4 regions of the Burkholderia torrens genome follow, and region 1 is predicted to be linked to each of the others. Evidence: riboswitches for the same ligand, from Rfam matches in the RefSeq annotation. Region 1 holds a riboswitch; each other region holds the start of a gene.
The links. Region 1 has a riboswitch for cobalamin ahead of cobG (precorrin-3B synthase). Riboswitches for the same ligand answer to the same signal wherever they lie in the genome.
Positions count from the first base shown of each region.

Region 2: another riboswitch for cobalamin. It lies ahead of AC5LXX_RS22935 (TonB-dependent receptor domain-containing protein); the one in region 1 lies ahead of cobG (precorrin-3B synthase).
Region 3: another riboswitch for cobalamin. It lies ahead of AC5LXX_RS12700 (FecCD family ABC transporter permease); the one in region 1 lies ahead of cobG (precorrin-3B synthase).
Region 4: another riboswitch for cobalamin. It lies ahead of AC5LXX_RS18195 (CbtB domain-containing protein); the one in region 1 lies ahead of cobG (precorrin-3B synthase).

Region 1 is NZ_OZ480211.1:1,857,917-1,861,346, forward strand. Features, by position in the region: gene AC5LXX_RS08475 (precorrin-2 C(20)-methyltransferase) at 1-97, opposite strand, end outside; gene AC5LXX_RS08480 (precorrin-8X methylmutase) at 94-720, opposite strand; gene cobG (precorrin-3B synthase) at 713-2,077, opposite strand; cobalamin riboswitch at 2,185-2,375, opposite strand; gene cbiE (precorrin-6y C5,15-methyltransferase (decarboxylating) subunit CbiE) at 2,578-3,430, shown strand, end outside.
Region 2 is NZ_OZ480212.1:1,481,405-1,484,834, reverse strand. Features, by position in the region: gene AC5LXX_RS22960 (hypothetical protein) at 39-287, shown strand; gene AC5LXX_RS22955 (SDR family NAD(P)-dependent oxidoreductase) at 332-1,156, opposite strand; gene AC5LXX_RS22950 (hypothetical protein) at 1,162-1,374, opposite strand; gene AC5LXX_RS22945 (hypothetical protein) at 1,405-1,578, opposite strand; partial or broken gene AC5LXX_RS22940 (AraC family transcriptional regulator) at 1,608-1,751, shown strand; cobalamin riboswitch at 1,841-2,033, shown strand; gene AC5LXX_RS22935 (TonB-dependent receptor domain-containing protein) at 2,250-3,430, shown strand, end outside.
Region 3 is NZ_OZ480211.1:2,751,098-2,754,527, forward strand. Features, by position in the region: gene AC5LXX_RS12695 (ABC transporter ATP-binding protein) at 1-612, opposite strand, end outside; gene AC5LXX_RS12700 (FecCD family ABC transporter permease) at 609-1,607, opposite strand; cobalamin riboswitch at 1,767-2,018, opposite strand; gene AC5LXX_RS12705 (ATPase) at 2,173-2,523, shown strand; gene AC5LXX_RS12710 (cell division protein ZapA) at 2,520-2,834, shown strand; RNA gene ssrS (6S RNA) at 2,916-3,097, shown strand; gene AC5LXX_RS12720 (EVE domain-containing protein) at 3,169-3,430, shown strand, end outside.
Region 4 is NZ_OZ480212.1:398,406-401,835, forward strand. Features, by position in the region: gene AC5LXX_RS18185 (inorganic phosphate transporter) at 1-470, opposite strand, end outside; gene AC5LXX_RS18190 (histidine phosphatase family protein) at 646-1,218, opposite strand; cobalamin riboswitch at 1,269-1,407, shown strand; gene AC5LXX_RS18195 (CbtB domain-containing protein) at 1,441-1,650, shown strand; gene AC5LXX_RS18200 (CbtA family protein) at 1,664-2,386, shown strand; gene AC5LXX_RS18205 (LysR family transcriptional regulator) at 2,409-3,317, opposite strand.

The DNA of each region.
Region 1 (3,430 bases):
GCGCCGCCTGCAGCACGCGCAACGCCTTGATCGTCATCAGTTCAGGATCGCCGGGGCCGACGCCGACCCCGAACAGCCGTCCGCGCGCGGTCGTCATTCGACCTCCGTCGCGAGTGCGTTGACCGCGGCGGCAGCCATCGCGCTGCCGCCGCGCCGACCGAGCAGCGCGACGTACGGCACGCCGCGGCTGTCTGCATCGAGCATCGCCTTCGATTCGGCCGCACCGATGAAGCCGACCGGAAAACCGAGGATCAGCGCGGGGCGCGGCGCGCCGGCATCGATCATGTCGAGCAGGTGGAACAGCGCGGTCGGCGCATTGCCGATCACGACGACGCTGCCCGCGAGATGCGGGCGCCACAGTTCGAGTGCGGCGGCCGAGCGCGTGTTGCCGAGATGGCGCGCGAGATCGGGCACCTCGGGCTCGCCGAGCGTGCAGATCACGCGGTTGGCCGCAGGCAGCCGTGCGCGCGTGATGCCTTCGGCGACCATCCGCGCATCGCACAGGATCGGCGCGCCGGCCGCGAGCGCCGCACGGCCCGCCGTGCCCGCGCCGGCCGAGAAGCGCAGGTCGTAGACGACATCGACCATCCCGCACGCATGGATCACGCGCACCGCGAGTTTCTCGAGGTCGGGCGGAACCTGCGACAGGTCGGCCTCGGCGCGGATCGTCGCGAACGACTGGCGGTAGATTTCCTGCCCGTCGCGAATGTAGTCAAGCATCGGTGGTGTCCTGGCTGTGCCGCGCGCCCGTCAAACGGGCCGCGGCCTGGTCAATCGTCAGATGGCGCGCGAGCGGGGCGCCGAGGCCCTCGGCCGCGTCGCGCCGGTAAAGGTCGTAATGCGCGGGCGCCACCGCGACGAGCGTATGCGTCGCGGGATGCGGCAGCGCGCAGTGGCGTTCGCACCCGGTCAGGTGCACGTCGACCGGCTGGCCGATGCGCGCGGCGAGTGCGAGTGCGTCGCCTTTCGTGTCGGCGCGTGCTTTCGCGCAACCTGCGCTACCGGTGCAGGCGACGAGCGTCGCGAGCGGGTCCGTCTGTTGGCACACGAGGCCAATCGACGCGAGCGCGTCGAGCGTGGCCGCCGCGCGCTCGTTCGGCACACCGTGCAGAAACACGCCTTGCCACGGCGTCATCGACAGCGTACCGTCGCCTTCGGCTTCGGCCAGCGCGGCAAGCTGTTCCAGCTGCGTCGCGTCAAGCCGCCCGAGTATGCATTGCGCGCCGACGTTGCAGCGGGCCGGATCAAGCGCAGGGCGTACGCCGAAACGCAGCTTCGGGTCGGCACTCGTGCGCCGCCAGCCGGCGAGCGCGGGATCGGCCGTGAGCGGGAAGGGAAGGTCGTGCTGCGCGCGGTCGAACAACGCACGTTCGCCGACTGTCGCGAGCACGGCGCGCATCCGCGTTACGTCGGCCGGCGCGAGATCGAGGAACGCGAGCAGCAGTGCGCGGACCAGCGCGACGGCCTGATCGGGCGATACGTCGACCGACGCGGGCCGATCGCCCTCCGCGACAGGCGGGCAGCCGGCCAGCCCGGCCGCGATGCGTACCGCGCCGTCCGCGCGCCGCCACGCGGCGAGCCAGATATCGTGCGGATGATCGAGCGCCGCGACCGATTCGCCGCCGTCGAGCAGGATCGAGAATTTCGGCGACAGCTCGCCGCGGCGCGGCTCGCCGGCCAGCATGTCGAGCAGCGGAATGGCGAGCGCGCGGCTGTCGACGAGTGCGGCGGGATCGTGCCCGGCGAGCGGGCTGAGCAGGATGTTGCGGACGTCGTCGCTCGCGGCAAGCGCGGCCGTATCGGCGCTCGAGTCTGCCGTTGCATCGACGCGCGGGCCGAGTCCCGCGTCGAGCAGGGCGCGCGTCAGCGCATCGGCGGCGCCGTCGCGAATGCCGCGCAACTGGAAATTCGCGCGATTGGTCGCGTCGATCGCGCCGGAGCCGTATTGGCGTGCTGCATCGGCAATCGCGCGCGCCTGGCGCGCATCGAGCCGGCCGCCCGGCAGCTTGATCCGGCACAGCCCGCCGTCGGCGGCCGCGACCACGCGCACGAGCCCCGGGCAAGCCGACGGGCGCACGACGGGCGACGCAGGAATCGAATCGGGGGCGGAACTCAACGGGATACCGGGACAGTGTCGCGCCGCGGCCAACGCATCGGTACACCCCGCCCGACGCCGACTGGCACGCACGCACTTTCTGGCCGGCAGGTCTCCTGGCTGACAGGTCGGCGCCGGCTCCCGGCCTTCCCGGTGAAACCAGTGGCATGAGGGGGAGATCGGCTCGCTGTCTACAGTTGCGGGGGCAGCCACAGCGGCGCGCGGCGCGCCCTGTGTTCCCTCTTCGGCCCCGAAGGGCACCGGCGAACGAACGGCCGTAGGATACCCGATTTCGACCGCGATTCGCGACCGGATGGCCGTTTGCGGCGGGTGAAACGGGCAGCGGCCATGCGCCGGCGGGCCGGCAGATGAAACGCGGGAGCGAACACGGTACCATGCCGTTTTTTGCAATGCGGACGGCAGCGCCGGCGCTTTCACGGCCGGGCGGCGACACGATGGAATCGAACGATGGGGAAGAGTGCATGACGACGTGGTTGACGGTGGTGGGCATCGGCGACGACGGTTACGCGGGGCTCGGCCGCAGCGCACGCCGCGCGCTGCTCGACGCGACGCTCGTGGTCGGCGCGAAGCGGCATCTCGACATGCTGCCCGCGCGGCTGCCGGCCGCGCGCGAAGCGTGGCCGTCGCCGTTCGACCTGGCGGGCGTGCTCGCACGGCGCCCGTCGCCCGTGTGCGTGCTCGCGAGCGGCGACCCGATGCTGTTCGGCGTCGGCGCGACGCTCGCACGCCAGCTTTCCCCCGATGAATGGCGCGCGCTGCCCGCACCGTCGTCGCTGTCGCTCGCGGCCGCGCGCCTCGGCTGGGCACTGCAGGACGTCGGCGCGGTCTCGCTCGTCGGCCGTCCGCTCGCGACGCTCGCGCGGCATCTGCTGCCGGGCCGGCGCCTGTTCGTGCTGAGCGCCGACGGCCGCACGCCCGCCGCCGTCGCGGCCGAACTCGCCGCGCGCGGTTTCGGGCCGACGCGCCTCAGCGTGTTCGAACATCTGGGCGGCCCGCTCGAGCGTCGTCTCGACGGCCTGGCGCAGGACTGGACCGTCGCCGAAACGGCCGCGCTCAACCTCGTCGCGCTCGACTGCCAGGCCGGCCCCGACGCGCCGCGTCGCGCGCTCACGCCCGGCCTGCCCGACGACGCCTATCGCCACGACGGCCAGCTCACCAAGCGCGACCTGCGCGCGATGACGCTCGGCCGCCTCGCGCCCGCGCCCGGCGAGCTGCTGTGGGACGTCGGCGCGGGCAGCGGCTCGATCGGCATCGAATGGATGCGCGCGCATCCGTCCTGCCAGGCGATCGCGATCGAAGCGCATGCGGAACGGC
Region 2 (3,430 bases), on a different replicon from region 1:
GATTACGTTGTCCCGCAGTCAGTCGTGAAGGAGCCACCATGAACACGCACGCGATCGTCGCCGCCGCCCTGGCGGCCGCCTCCCTTTCGGCGTTCGCTCAACCGGGCGCGACGTCCTCCGGTTTCCCCGCCGCATCGCCGCACGACGCCGTCGCGCAGGCGATGCACCACTCTCCCGGCGGGCTGCCGCACGCCGGCTTCGTGCTCGCGAAGATCGATCAGAACAATACGCCGCCCGATCGCGGCGGCGACCCGGGCGGCCGCACGCACGCCGGCACGCACATGTAACGGCGTGCGCCGGGCGCTGCTGCCGCGCCCGGCCCCGCCGGCATTCAGAACGACGTCAGCGACGGATCGCGTGCCGCAAGAATGTCGCCGGTACGCCGCTGCAGCGCGCCGTCTATCGTCTCCGGTTGCGGAATCAGCCAGTAGCGCCCTGCGCGGATGCCGTCGAACACCCGTTCGGCAAACGCGTCGGGCGTGAGCCCGTGTGCGTTCAGCATCGCGCGCATCGTGTCGACGAAACCGCGCACCTCGGGCCGGTCGTGCGCGGCGCCGAACGGATCGTTGAAGATGCCGGACTGCACGGGCCCCGGCGCGAGCAGCGATACGCCGACCGGCGCGCCGAGCATCTTCAGTTCTCCATACAGCGACTCGGTCAGCGCGACCACCGCGAACTTCGTCGCCGAATACGGCGACATCAGCGGGCTCGGCAGGAAGCCACCGACCGATGCGGTGTTCACGACCCGCGCGGGCACGTTGCGCTCGAGCATCCGCGGCACGAAGCTGCGGATCCCGTTCAGCACGCCGTGCACGTTGATCGCGAAGCTGCGCTCGAAGCGTTCCGGCGTGATTTCCCAGCTGAAGCCGGTCGCCATCACGCCTGCGTTGTTGAACAGCAGGTCGACGCCGCCGAAACGCCGCCACGCGGCTTCGGCCAGCGCGTCGACGGCTTCCGGCTGGCTGACGTCGGTCGGCACGCACAGCACGTCGGTATCGAGCGTCGCGGCGAATGCATCGAGCTTCGCCGGATCGAGATCGGCCAGCACGACGCGCATGCCGAGCGCGGCAGCGTGGCGTGCCAGCCCGCTGCCGATGCCGCTGGCCGCGCCGGTGATCACGGCGGTGCCGCCGTCGAAGCGAATCGAATTCGTCATGTCAGTCAGAGTCCTGAGGGGTCAATGAGAGGATGCGCGTACGCGGGAATCACCGGCGGCGGCAGCGGCGTGCGGCCGTCGAGCGAGCGCACCGCGAGTGGCTGCGCGAGCGGGAAATGCAGGCTGTGCGTGTCGAGGCCCGTGCGCTCGCGCGCCGGCGGGCTGGACAGCGCGAGCGCGCACTTGCCGGCCAGGATCGGCGATGGGGTGTCGGTCATGCTGTCTCCAGTCGTTTCGATGCGTGTCGTTCAGCCCGCAATATCCGCAACATGCAGCACGAGCTTGGTTTTCGCCTCGCCCGTTTGAACGAGATCGAGTGCGCGGGCAGCCTGGTCGAGCGGGAAACTGGCGAAGCGCGGCACGCACAACGCGCGCCGGCCGAGCCGTTCGGCGATCGACGCGAGCGTGGCGCCGCTCGGCATCCGGCTGAGGGCAGCGCGACGTGCAGCCCGCGTATCTCGGCTTCGGCGGCGAAGAGGCGTTCCGGCGCGCGTTCGTGCGCTGGACCGGCATCGCGCCGAGCCGGTTCAGGCGCGAGCGCATCGCGCTTGATCACCTCAATTCATCAGACGATAAATGCAGCGCTGGTGCATGACAGAAAGGATTCGGAAAGCGATGGCCGGGTAATGACGTTTTTTCGCATCCCCGCACGGCGCGGCAATTGACGCGCCCGAGCGCACGCCATTACCCTTGCGCGCTGATGGTTCCCAGGGATGGGATCAAAAGGGAACGCAGGAGGGGCAACGCCTCGAATCTGCGGCTGCCCCCGCAACTGTGAGCGGCGAATCCGTGCCTCTGCATGCCACTGGGAAACCGGGAAGGCCTGCACGGATGACGACCCGCGAGCCAGGAGACCTGCCATCGACCCGAGGTCCAGCAGCCGCACCGGGCGGGGTGTCCCGATGCGCCAGGCGCCGCCGTTGGCGGTCGCCCGTTGCATGGACGACCCGACCTCAGGATCCGTCAGATGTCCTTCGTTCCCGAATCCGCTTCCGTGCCGGAAGCGTCGCACCGACACGCCGTCGCCATACGCAACCTGCCCGCCGTCCGCTCACGATCGCCGTACGCGCAACACGCTTTCTCCCGCTGTCTCATGAACATTCGCTACCTGCTCGCCACGTCCGCCGCCACCGCGCTGCTTGCTCCGATCGCCCATGCCGCGGGCGACACCGCACTACCGCAGCCCGCCCAGCCAGCGGAAAGCGCCGACCTGCCGACGATCAGCGTGACCGACACGCGCCGCCTGCCCGAATCGTTCGACGGACGCTATGCGTCGACCCAGGTCCTCACGCGAACCGATCTCGACCGGCTGTCGCCGAGCGACCCGAGCATCACGCAGGCACTCGCGACGCTGCCCGGCGTGACCGTGTCGCAAACCGGCGGCCCCGGCTCGTCCGCATCGGTCAGCATCCGGGGCTCGTCCGCGAGCCAGGTCGCCGTGTTCATCGACGGCATCCGGATCGGCTCGCCGACCACCGGCATCGCGCCGTGGGCCGACCTGCCGACGGATGCGTTCGAACGGGTCGAGGTGATTTCGGGGCCGGCCGCCGCGTCGTTCGGCGCCAACGCGATGGGCGGTGTCGTGCAGCTGTTCACGCGCCGCTCGTCGAACCAGCCGAACCAGACCACCGTATCGTTCGGCGGCGGGTCGAACAAGACGTTCGACACGCAGCTGCGCACGTCGGGCACGGTGCCGTCGACCGGGCCGCTCGCCGCACTCGGCGGGCTCACCTACTCGCTCGGCCTGCACGCATACAACACGGCCGGCATCGATTCGACGCGGCCCGTCTTGCCGTATCACGAGGACGGCCGCAATCCGTATCACGCGCAGGATCTCGATGCGCGCCTCGGCTACGCGCGCGACAACTGGTCGATCTCGACGTTCGCGCTCTATCACCGCTCCGACCTGTCGTTCGACAACAGCGGCTATGCGAACCGCGAGCTCGATCACCAGCTGACGACGGGGCTCGCGTTCCATCTCGACATCACGCCCGATACGCAGTTCGACCAGTCGTTCGGTTATGCGAATGATCGGCAGTTCCTCTACGCGAGCGATCCGGCCATCCCGACCGGCCAGATCGATTCGCAGCGCATCAGCACGTCGACCTCCCTGACCCATCAGGCGCGCGGGTTCCACCTGTTCGGGCTGCCGCTGTCGGGCGAAAGCAAGCTCGCGTACGACTTCACGCGCGAACAGGCGTTCCTGCCGGTCGATGCGCCCGGCGGCATTCCGACGCGCAACGACTCCGCGTTCTCGCTCCATCAGTCGGCCAC
Region 3 (3,430 bases), 890 kb from region 1:
GAGATTCAGGTCGTGACACGAGAACAGCACCGTGCGCGGGCCCGTGTCGAGCCATGCAGTCAGCGCGGTCAGGCAGTCGATCTGGTGATGCAGGTCGAGATGCGCGAGCGGTTCGTCAAGCAGCATCAGCGGCGCATCCTGGCACAGCGTCGCAGCCAGCGCGACCCGCTGCCGCTCGCCGCCCGACAGCGACAGCACGTCGCGCGACGCGAGTGCAGTCAGGTCGAACGTCGCGAGTGCATCGTGCGCGGCCGCGCGATCGCCGTCGCGCTCCCAGCCCCAGCCGCCTAGATACGGAAAGCGGTTGAGCAGCACCGTGTCGAACACCGTCGCGCTGAACGCGTCGTGCAGTTGCTGCGGCATCAGCGCGCGGCGCTGCGCGAGTTGCTCGGGGCGCCACGCGGCAAGCGGCCGGCCGTCGATCTCGACCTGTCCGCCGGCCGGCGGCTGCAGCCCCGCGAGCGTCGCGAGCAGCGTCGTCTTGCCCGCGCCGTTCGGCCCCGCGACACACCAGATCTCGCCGGGGCGGAAGGCTTGCGTGAACCCGGCGAGCAACGTGCGCGCGCCGGCCTTCAGCGTCAGGTCGACGGCGTGCAGTCCAGCATCCGTCATCGCATCGGCCTCCTCAACAACATCCACAGGAACACCGGCACGCCGATCAACGCGGTCATCACGCCGACCGGCAACTGCGCGGGCGCGATCGCGGTGCGCGCGAGCAGGTCGGCCGCCATCACGCCGCCGCCGCCCGCGAGCATCGCGGCCGGCAGCAGCATCCGCTGGTCGTTGCCGAACGCAAGCCGCAGCGCATGCGGAACGACGAGGCCGACGAAGCCGATCGTGCCGGCCGTCGTCACCGCGGCCGCGGCGGCCAGCGACGCGACGAGATAGATCCGCACGCGCACGCGCGCGACGGGCACGCCGAGCGCCTGCGCGGTCGCGTCGCCGCGCAGCAGCACGTTCAGTTGCGGCGCAGCCGGCAGCGCGACGCAGGCGGCCAGCAACAGCGCACCCCACGCGAACCACGGCGCCGTCACGCCGTTCAGGTCGCCCGTGAGCCAGAAGATGATGCCGCGCAGCCGCGCATCGGGTGCGAGCGACAGCAACAGCGTGACGAGCGCGCCCCACCCTGCCGCGATCACGACGCCCGTGAGCAGCAGGCGCGGCGACGCGTCGCGCGCATCACCGCGCCACAGCTCGCGGCGCGCGAGGCCGAGTACGAGCGCGACAGAGACGAGCGCGCCGGCAAATGCCGACACGTCGACGAGCCACCACGCGCCGCCGGCGATCATCGCGACGAGCGCGAAGCCGGCCGCGCCGCCGGACACGCCGAGTACGTAGGGTTCCGCGAGCGGATTGCGCAGCAGCACCTGCAGCAGTGCGCCGGCCAGCGCGAGCAGCGCGCCGCACGCGAAACCCGCCAGCGCACGCGGCAGGCGCAGCGTGCGGACGATATCGGCGAACAGCGCATCGCCGCCATGCGGCACGAGCGATGCAAGCGCCTGCCACGGTGACATCGGCACGCTGCCGATCGACAGCGACGCGACGAACAGCAGCGCGACCACGGCGGCCAGCGCGGCCCAGATCGCGGTAGCGCGCGCGGCGCTCATGCCGTGCACGGCCGCGCGCATGACGCGCGGCGCATCCGCTCGAGGTTGCCGGCCGGGCGTGACTGGGACGCCGTGCGGACGATTGGGGTCAGCATCGAAGAACATTCCGTGAAGCATTGCGCGGCCCGCCTCCCCGCAGGCCGCGCGTCATGAAGCCCGTGCGGGCTTCCCGTCTCGGCCGGTATCCGGGCTGGCGGCGGTCCGGCTCGCCTTCCCGCGCGTGTCACGCGCAGTGGCCCGCGCCCGCATGCGACACCTGCATGCAAGACGCGCCCGAGCCGGCCTGCGTCAAGGGACGCGGCCGCTTACCGTTGCGGGGGCAGCGCAGGTTGGCGCGCTCCATGATCGCGCGCCCTGCTTCCCGTTTAACCGCGCGTGCCACGCGCGAGCACCGAGGCGGCGCCAGTTTAGGAGCGGGTAGCGCGAGCGTCAAGGAAGCGTCCGGACACGTGCGGGAAGCACCGATTCACGGCGAGAAGCAGGGGTGTTACGACTGGAAACGTTACAGATGTCGGATTGCGCGTTATTCCGCGCTAAAATGCTGGGTCTTTAGAGGACGCAGCAAATGCTCAACGAACTCGAAACCTTATCTCAAAATATTGGCCGTCTGATTTCGCTGAACAAGCGCTATCACGCGGAACGGCTCGCGCTCGAAGAGCAGGTCGCGCAATTGCGCACGGAAGCGGACACGGTCCGCGCGGAACTCGCGGAACTGCGTGACGAACGCAATGCGCTCGCGGCCGAGCGCGACACGCTGTCGGCAAAGATCGACGACGCCCAGGTGAAACTGAACGCGATTCTCGAAAAGCTGCCGCGCTCGAAAAGCGCGGAGCAAGCCGACAACCAGCTCGACCTGCTGGATGCGCAGGCGCGTCCGGATGGCGATGACGCGGCCAGCCACGGAGAACATGCATGAGCACCAAGCAGATCGAAGTCTCGATTCTCGGCCAGCCCTATCGGCTCGCCTGTTCGGCCGAGACCGAAGCGGCGCTGCTCGAGGCAGTCGCGCGCGTCGACGCAGAAATGTCGAAAATCCGCTCGAACAGTTCGGTACGCGGCACCGATCGCATTGCGGTGATGGCGGCACTGTCGCTCGCATCGGAATTGCTGCGGCTGCAAACGAGTGTGCGGCACGGTGAAGCATTTCCGGCGGAGGAAATCCGTCGTACAATGCACCAGATGAACGAACAGCTCGGCGCGGTGCTCGCACAGCACGAGACGCAGTAACGTTTCAAACGATGTGTCGATTCCCCTTGATCTCGGCGGTCAACGGTGGTCAAATTGGCGCATCGAATCACAGTTCAGTCAGCTTCCCTGCCTGGTTCGCCAAGGTCATATATTCCTTGAACCAATGCCATGTGCACGGTTGCGGAAATTTGTAGCACGGGCGCGCGCGTCACTCTGTCTGATGTACCCGAAGTGCTGCTAACTGCGACCAATTCTGAACCCCAGGTTCAGGATGCCGGCCTAGCGGCCAAGGCGGGGGCCTATCCAACGGCATCGGGCACGTCCCGGTGCCGTTTTCTTTTGTAGCAGCCTCTTTCTGCGTCGATCACGATCCATGCAATACTGGCTGATGAAGTCCGAACCGGACGAAGCAAGCATCGACGATCTCGCCAACGCCCCGCAGCGCTCGCTGCCATGGACCGGCGTGCGCAACTATCAGGCGCGCAATTTCATGCGCGACACGATGAAGATCGGCGACGGCGTGCTGTTCTATCACTCGAGCTGCCCCGAGCCGGGCATCGCGGGCCTCGCGGAAGTGTCGTCGACACCCTACCCCGATCCCACGCAGTTCGATCCTGCAAGCCCCTATTACGACC
Region 4 (3,430 bases), on a different replicon from region 1:
AAATACCAGGTCGCGAGGTTCCAGACGATCGCGGCGATCAGCAGCGCGAACACCATCGCGAAGCCCGAGCCGCTGCCAACCTGCAGGATCAGCTCGACCGGCAGCAGTTGCAGGATGCCGAACGCGACGGCGCCGCTCGAGACCATCACGCCGAGGAAGTTCCACATGCCGGACCAGATCACCGCGACGTTCGGCGTCAGCGAGTGCGTATAGATCACGGTGGCGACCGCGTTCGCGGTGTCGTGGAAGCCGTTGACGAATTCGAAGCCGAGCGCGATCAGCAGCGCGGCGCCGAGCAGCAGGTACGGGAACAGCTTCCCTTCGCGGACCGGCGACAGATCGTCGATCAGGTGCGTGGCGATATAGATCGCGCCGAGCGCGAGCACCAGCAGGAAGACGGCATAGCCGACCTGCCTGGTGCGTTCGACGGAGCCCGAATTGTTCGGTGCGGACGAAGCAGGTTGATTCATGACGGCATCTCGTAAGGGAACCGCGTCCGATCCTATCTGCGGCCAGCAGACAGTTTGATGACAGTCGGGACCACGAACGGTGTGCGTTGTCGACACGTAAGGAAAATGAAGGCATGCATGCGCGACGCGAGGTACCGGCCCGCATCGTCATCCACATAGTGAGCGCAAGACGGGCCTATGCGTTGTCGTCCGTGCTCAACGTCCATCCATGTGGTGATGCGACGAGCGTCGTGCAGGACAGCGGCGCGATGTCGAGGCGGGTTGCTGTCTTCGAATCCATCCGCAACGCATGCGCGACGGCCGCGCGAACGATCGTCGCATGCGTGACCGCAACGATGTCGCGGTCGCGCTGCAGCGTGTCCAACCAGGTGCCGACGCGGCGCATGGTGGCGTCGAACGATTCGCCGCCGTGCGGCGACGCTGACGGGTCGCTGATCCACGCACCCAGTTCGTCCGGCAAGTCGCGTGCGAGGTCGTGCAAGCGCTTGCCGCGCCAGTTGCCGTAGTCGATGTCGCGCAGTGCGTCTTCAACGTCGGCATGTAACCCGAGTGCGTCGGCGGTCTGCCGCGCACAGCGCGCAGGGCTGCACAGCACGAGCGAGCCGTTAACGCCTGCCCACCGGTCGCGCAGTGCAGCGGCTTCGGCGAGCCCGCGGGCATCGAGCGGATCGTCGTCGGGAAACGTGCCGGTGCGCATCGCCCGGGTCGGCGCGTGTGCGATCAGGTGCAGCGAGGCATGCAGGGTCATGTCGGTTTTCGGGGAATCCGGAGCGGGACGCAATCGTCACCGTGCGATCACTTCAATACGCGAACGTTCGCGCGTACAATTCGCCCGATACGAAACGCGGAAGCCGGTGCAATTCCGGCGCGGTCGCGCCACTGTAACCGGGGAATCGACGATCCCGGAAGCCAGACCTGCCTTCGTACCCATTCAACATTTGTCGGGGCGCGAATCCCCTGAGGTGCATCCATGAGCGAAGCAGTGCTGAAGCCGGCGGCCGTGCCGGCACCCATCCCCGTCCGTGAACTGTTGCCGTGGGCCGTGTTCGTCGGCCTGATCCTGTTGCTCGCGCTTTATTTCGTCGGCGCGGAACAGGGCGCGACGTCGCTCGTGCCGGGCATGTACGTCCACGAGTTCGTCCACGACGGCCGCCATCTGCTCGGCTTTCCCTGCCACTGACGCGGAGGCCGTGATGGTCGGAAAGCTGCTCATGCGCGGGATGCTCGCAGGCATCGCCGCAGGCCTCCTCACGTTCGGTTTCGCCAGAATCGTCGGCGAACCGCAAGTCGATCAGGCAATCTCCTTCGAAGAAAAAACCACCGCCGCCAGTGGCGAGGCACCGGAGCCCGAGCTGGTCAGCCGCCGGACGCAGGCGGGCCTCGGGCTGCTGACGGGTGTCGTGACCTACGGCGCGGCATTCGGCGGGCTGTTCTCGCTGGTTTTCGCGTTTGCCTACGGGCGAGGCAGCCGCCTCCCCGCACGGCCGCTGGCCGCGTGGCTCGCGCTGGCGGCATTCATCGCGCTCGTGATCGTGCCGAACCTCAAGTACCCGGCCAATCCGCCGTCGGTCGGCGATCCCGACACGATCGGCTACCGCACGGGCCTGTTCTTCCTGATGATCGCGATCTCGGTCGCGACGATGGTGTTCTCGGTCAGCGTGCGCCGCCATTTGCTGGCGAAGCTCGGCCAGTGGAACGCGTCGATCGTCGCCGGGCTCGTGTTCGTCGCGATCATCGCGGCCGTGCAGGTCGGGCTGCCGTCTGTCAGCGAGTTGCCGGCCGATTTCCCGGCGGCCGTGCTGTGGAAGTTCCGCGTCGCGGCGATCGGCATGCAGGTGATCATGTGGACGACGATCGGCCTGTTGTTCGGCGCCTGGGTCGAGCGCAGCGAGCGCATCGGCTTGCGCGCCGCCTGACGCGCAGCGCAGCGGGGCGCGCCTAGCGCAGCATGCGCGGCGCGCTCCCCGTCGATTCGCGCGCCAGCGCGACGAACGCGGCCAGATAGTCGATCGATGCGTCCGCTTCGCGGATGCCGAGGAAGATCTGCTTCGCGATCCCCTTCTTGCCGAGCTTGACCGGCACGACCGCCATCCGGTCTGCATACTCGTCGGCCAGCCATCTCGGCAGCGCGGCCACGCCGCGTTCGCTTGCCACCATCTGCAACATGATGTCGGTCGTCTCGATCGACTTGTGCCGCCTCGGCACGATGCCGGCCGGCGTCAGGAACTGGTTGTAGATGTCGAGCCGGTCGGTCTCGACCGGGTACGTGATCAGGATCTCGTCGGTCAGTTGCTCGGGCGTCACGTAGTCGGCGTTCGCGAACCGGTGCGAGTCGGCGACCACCAGCACCTGCTCGTAATCGAACACGGGATCGAAGCGCAGCCCCGGCTTGTTCAGCGGATCGGGCGTGACGAGCACGTCGATGTCATAGCCGAACAGCGCGCCGATGCCGCCGAACTGGAAGCGCTGCTTTACGTCCACGTCGACGTCGGGCCAGCGCGACAGGTAGGGCGAAACGACCTTCAGCAGCCACTGGTAGCACGGGTGGCACTCCATCCCGATGCGCAGCGTGCCGCGCTCGCCCTTCGCGTACTGCTTCATCCGCTCTTCGGCGAGTTCGAACTGCGGCAGCAGCCGGTTCGCCAGCTTCAGCAGATATTGCCCGCCCTGCGTGAGCCGCAGGCCGCGGCCTTCGCGGTCCCAGATCGGCGTGCCGAGCTGCTGCTCGATTTTCCGGACGGTATGGCTGAGCGCCGATTGCGTGAGGTGCAGCGCATGGGCGGCCGCGGTCAGCGAGCCCTGGCGCTCGACTTCACGAATGACGACGAGATGGAATCGTTCCAGCATGGATTTCGCTCGCGCAACGAATGCATGAACAGTTTTAATGGATGAATGAAATAATGCCATTTTATTTCATGGTTTGAAATCCCTATGATGGCTGCCGGATCTTCAATTCTTCT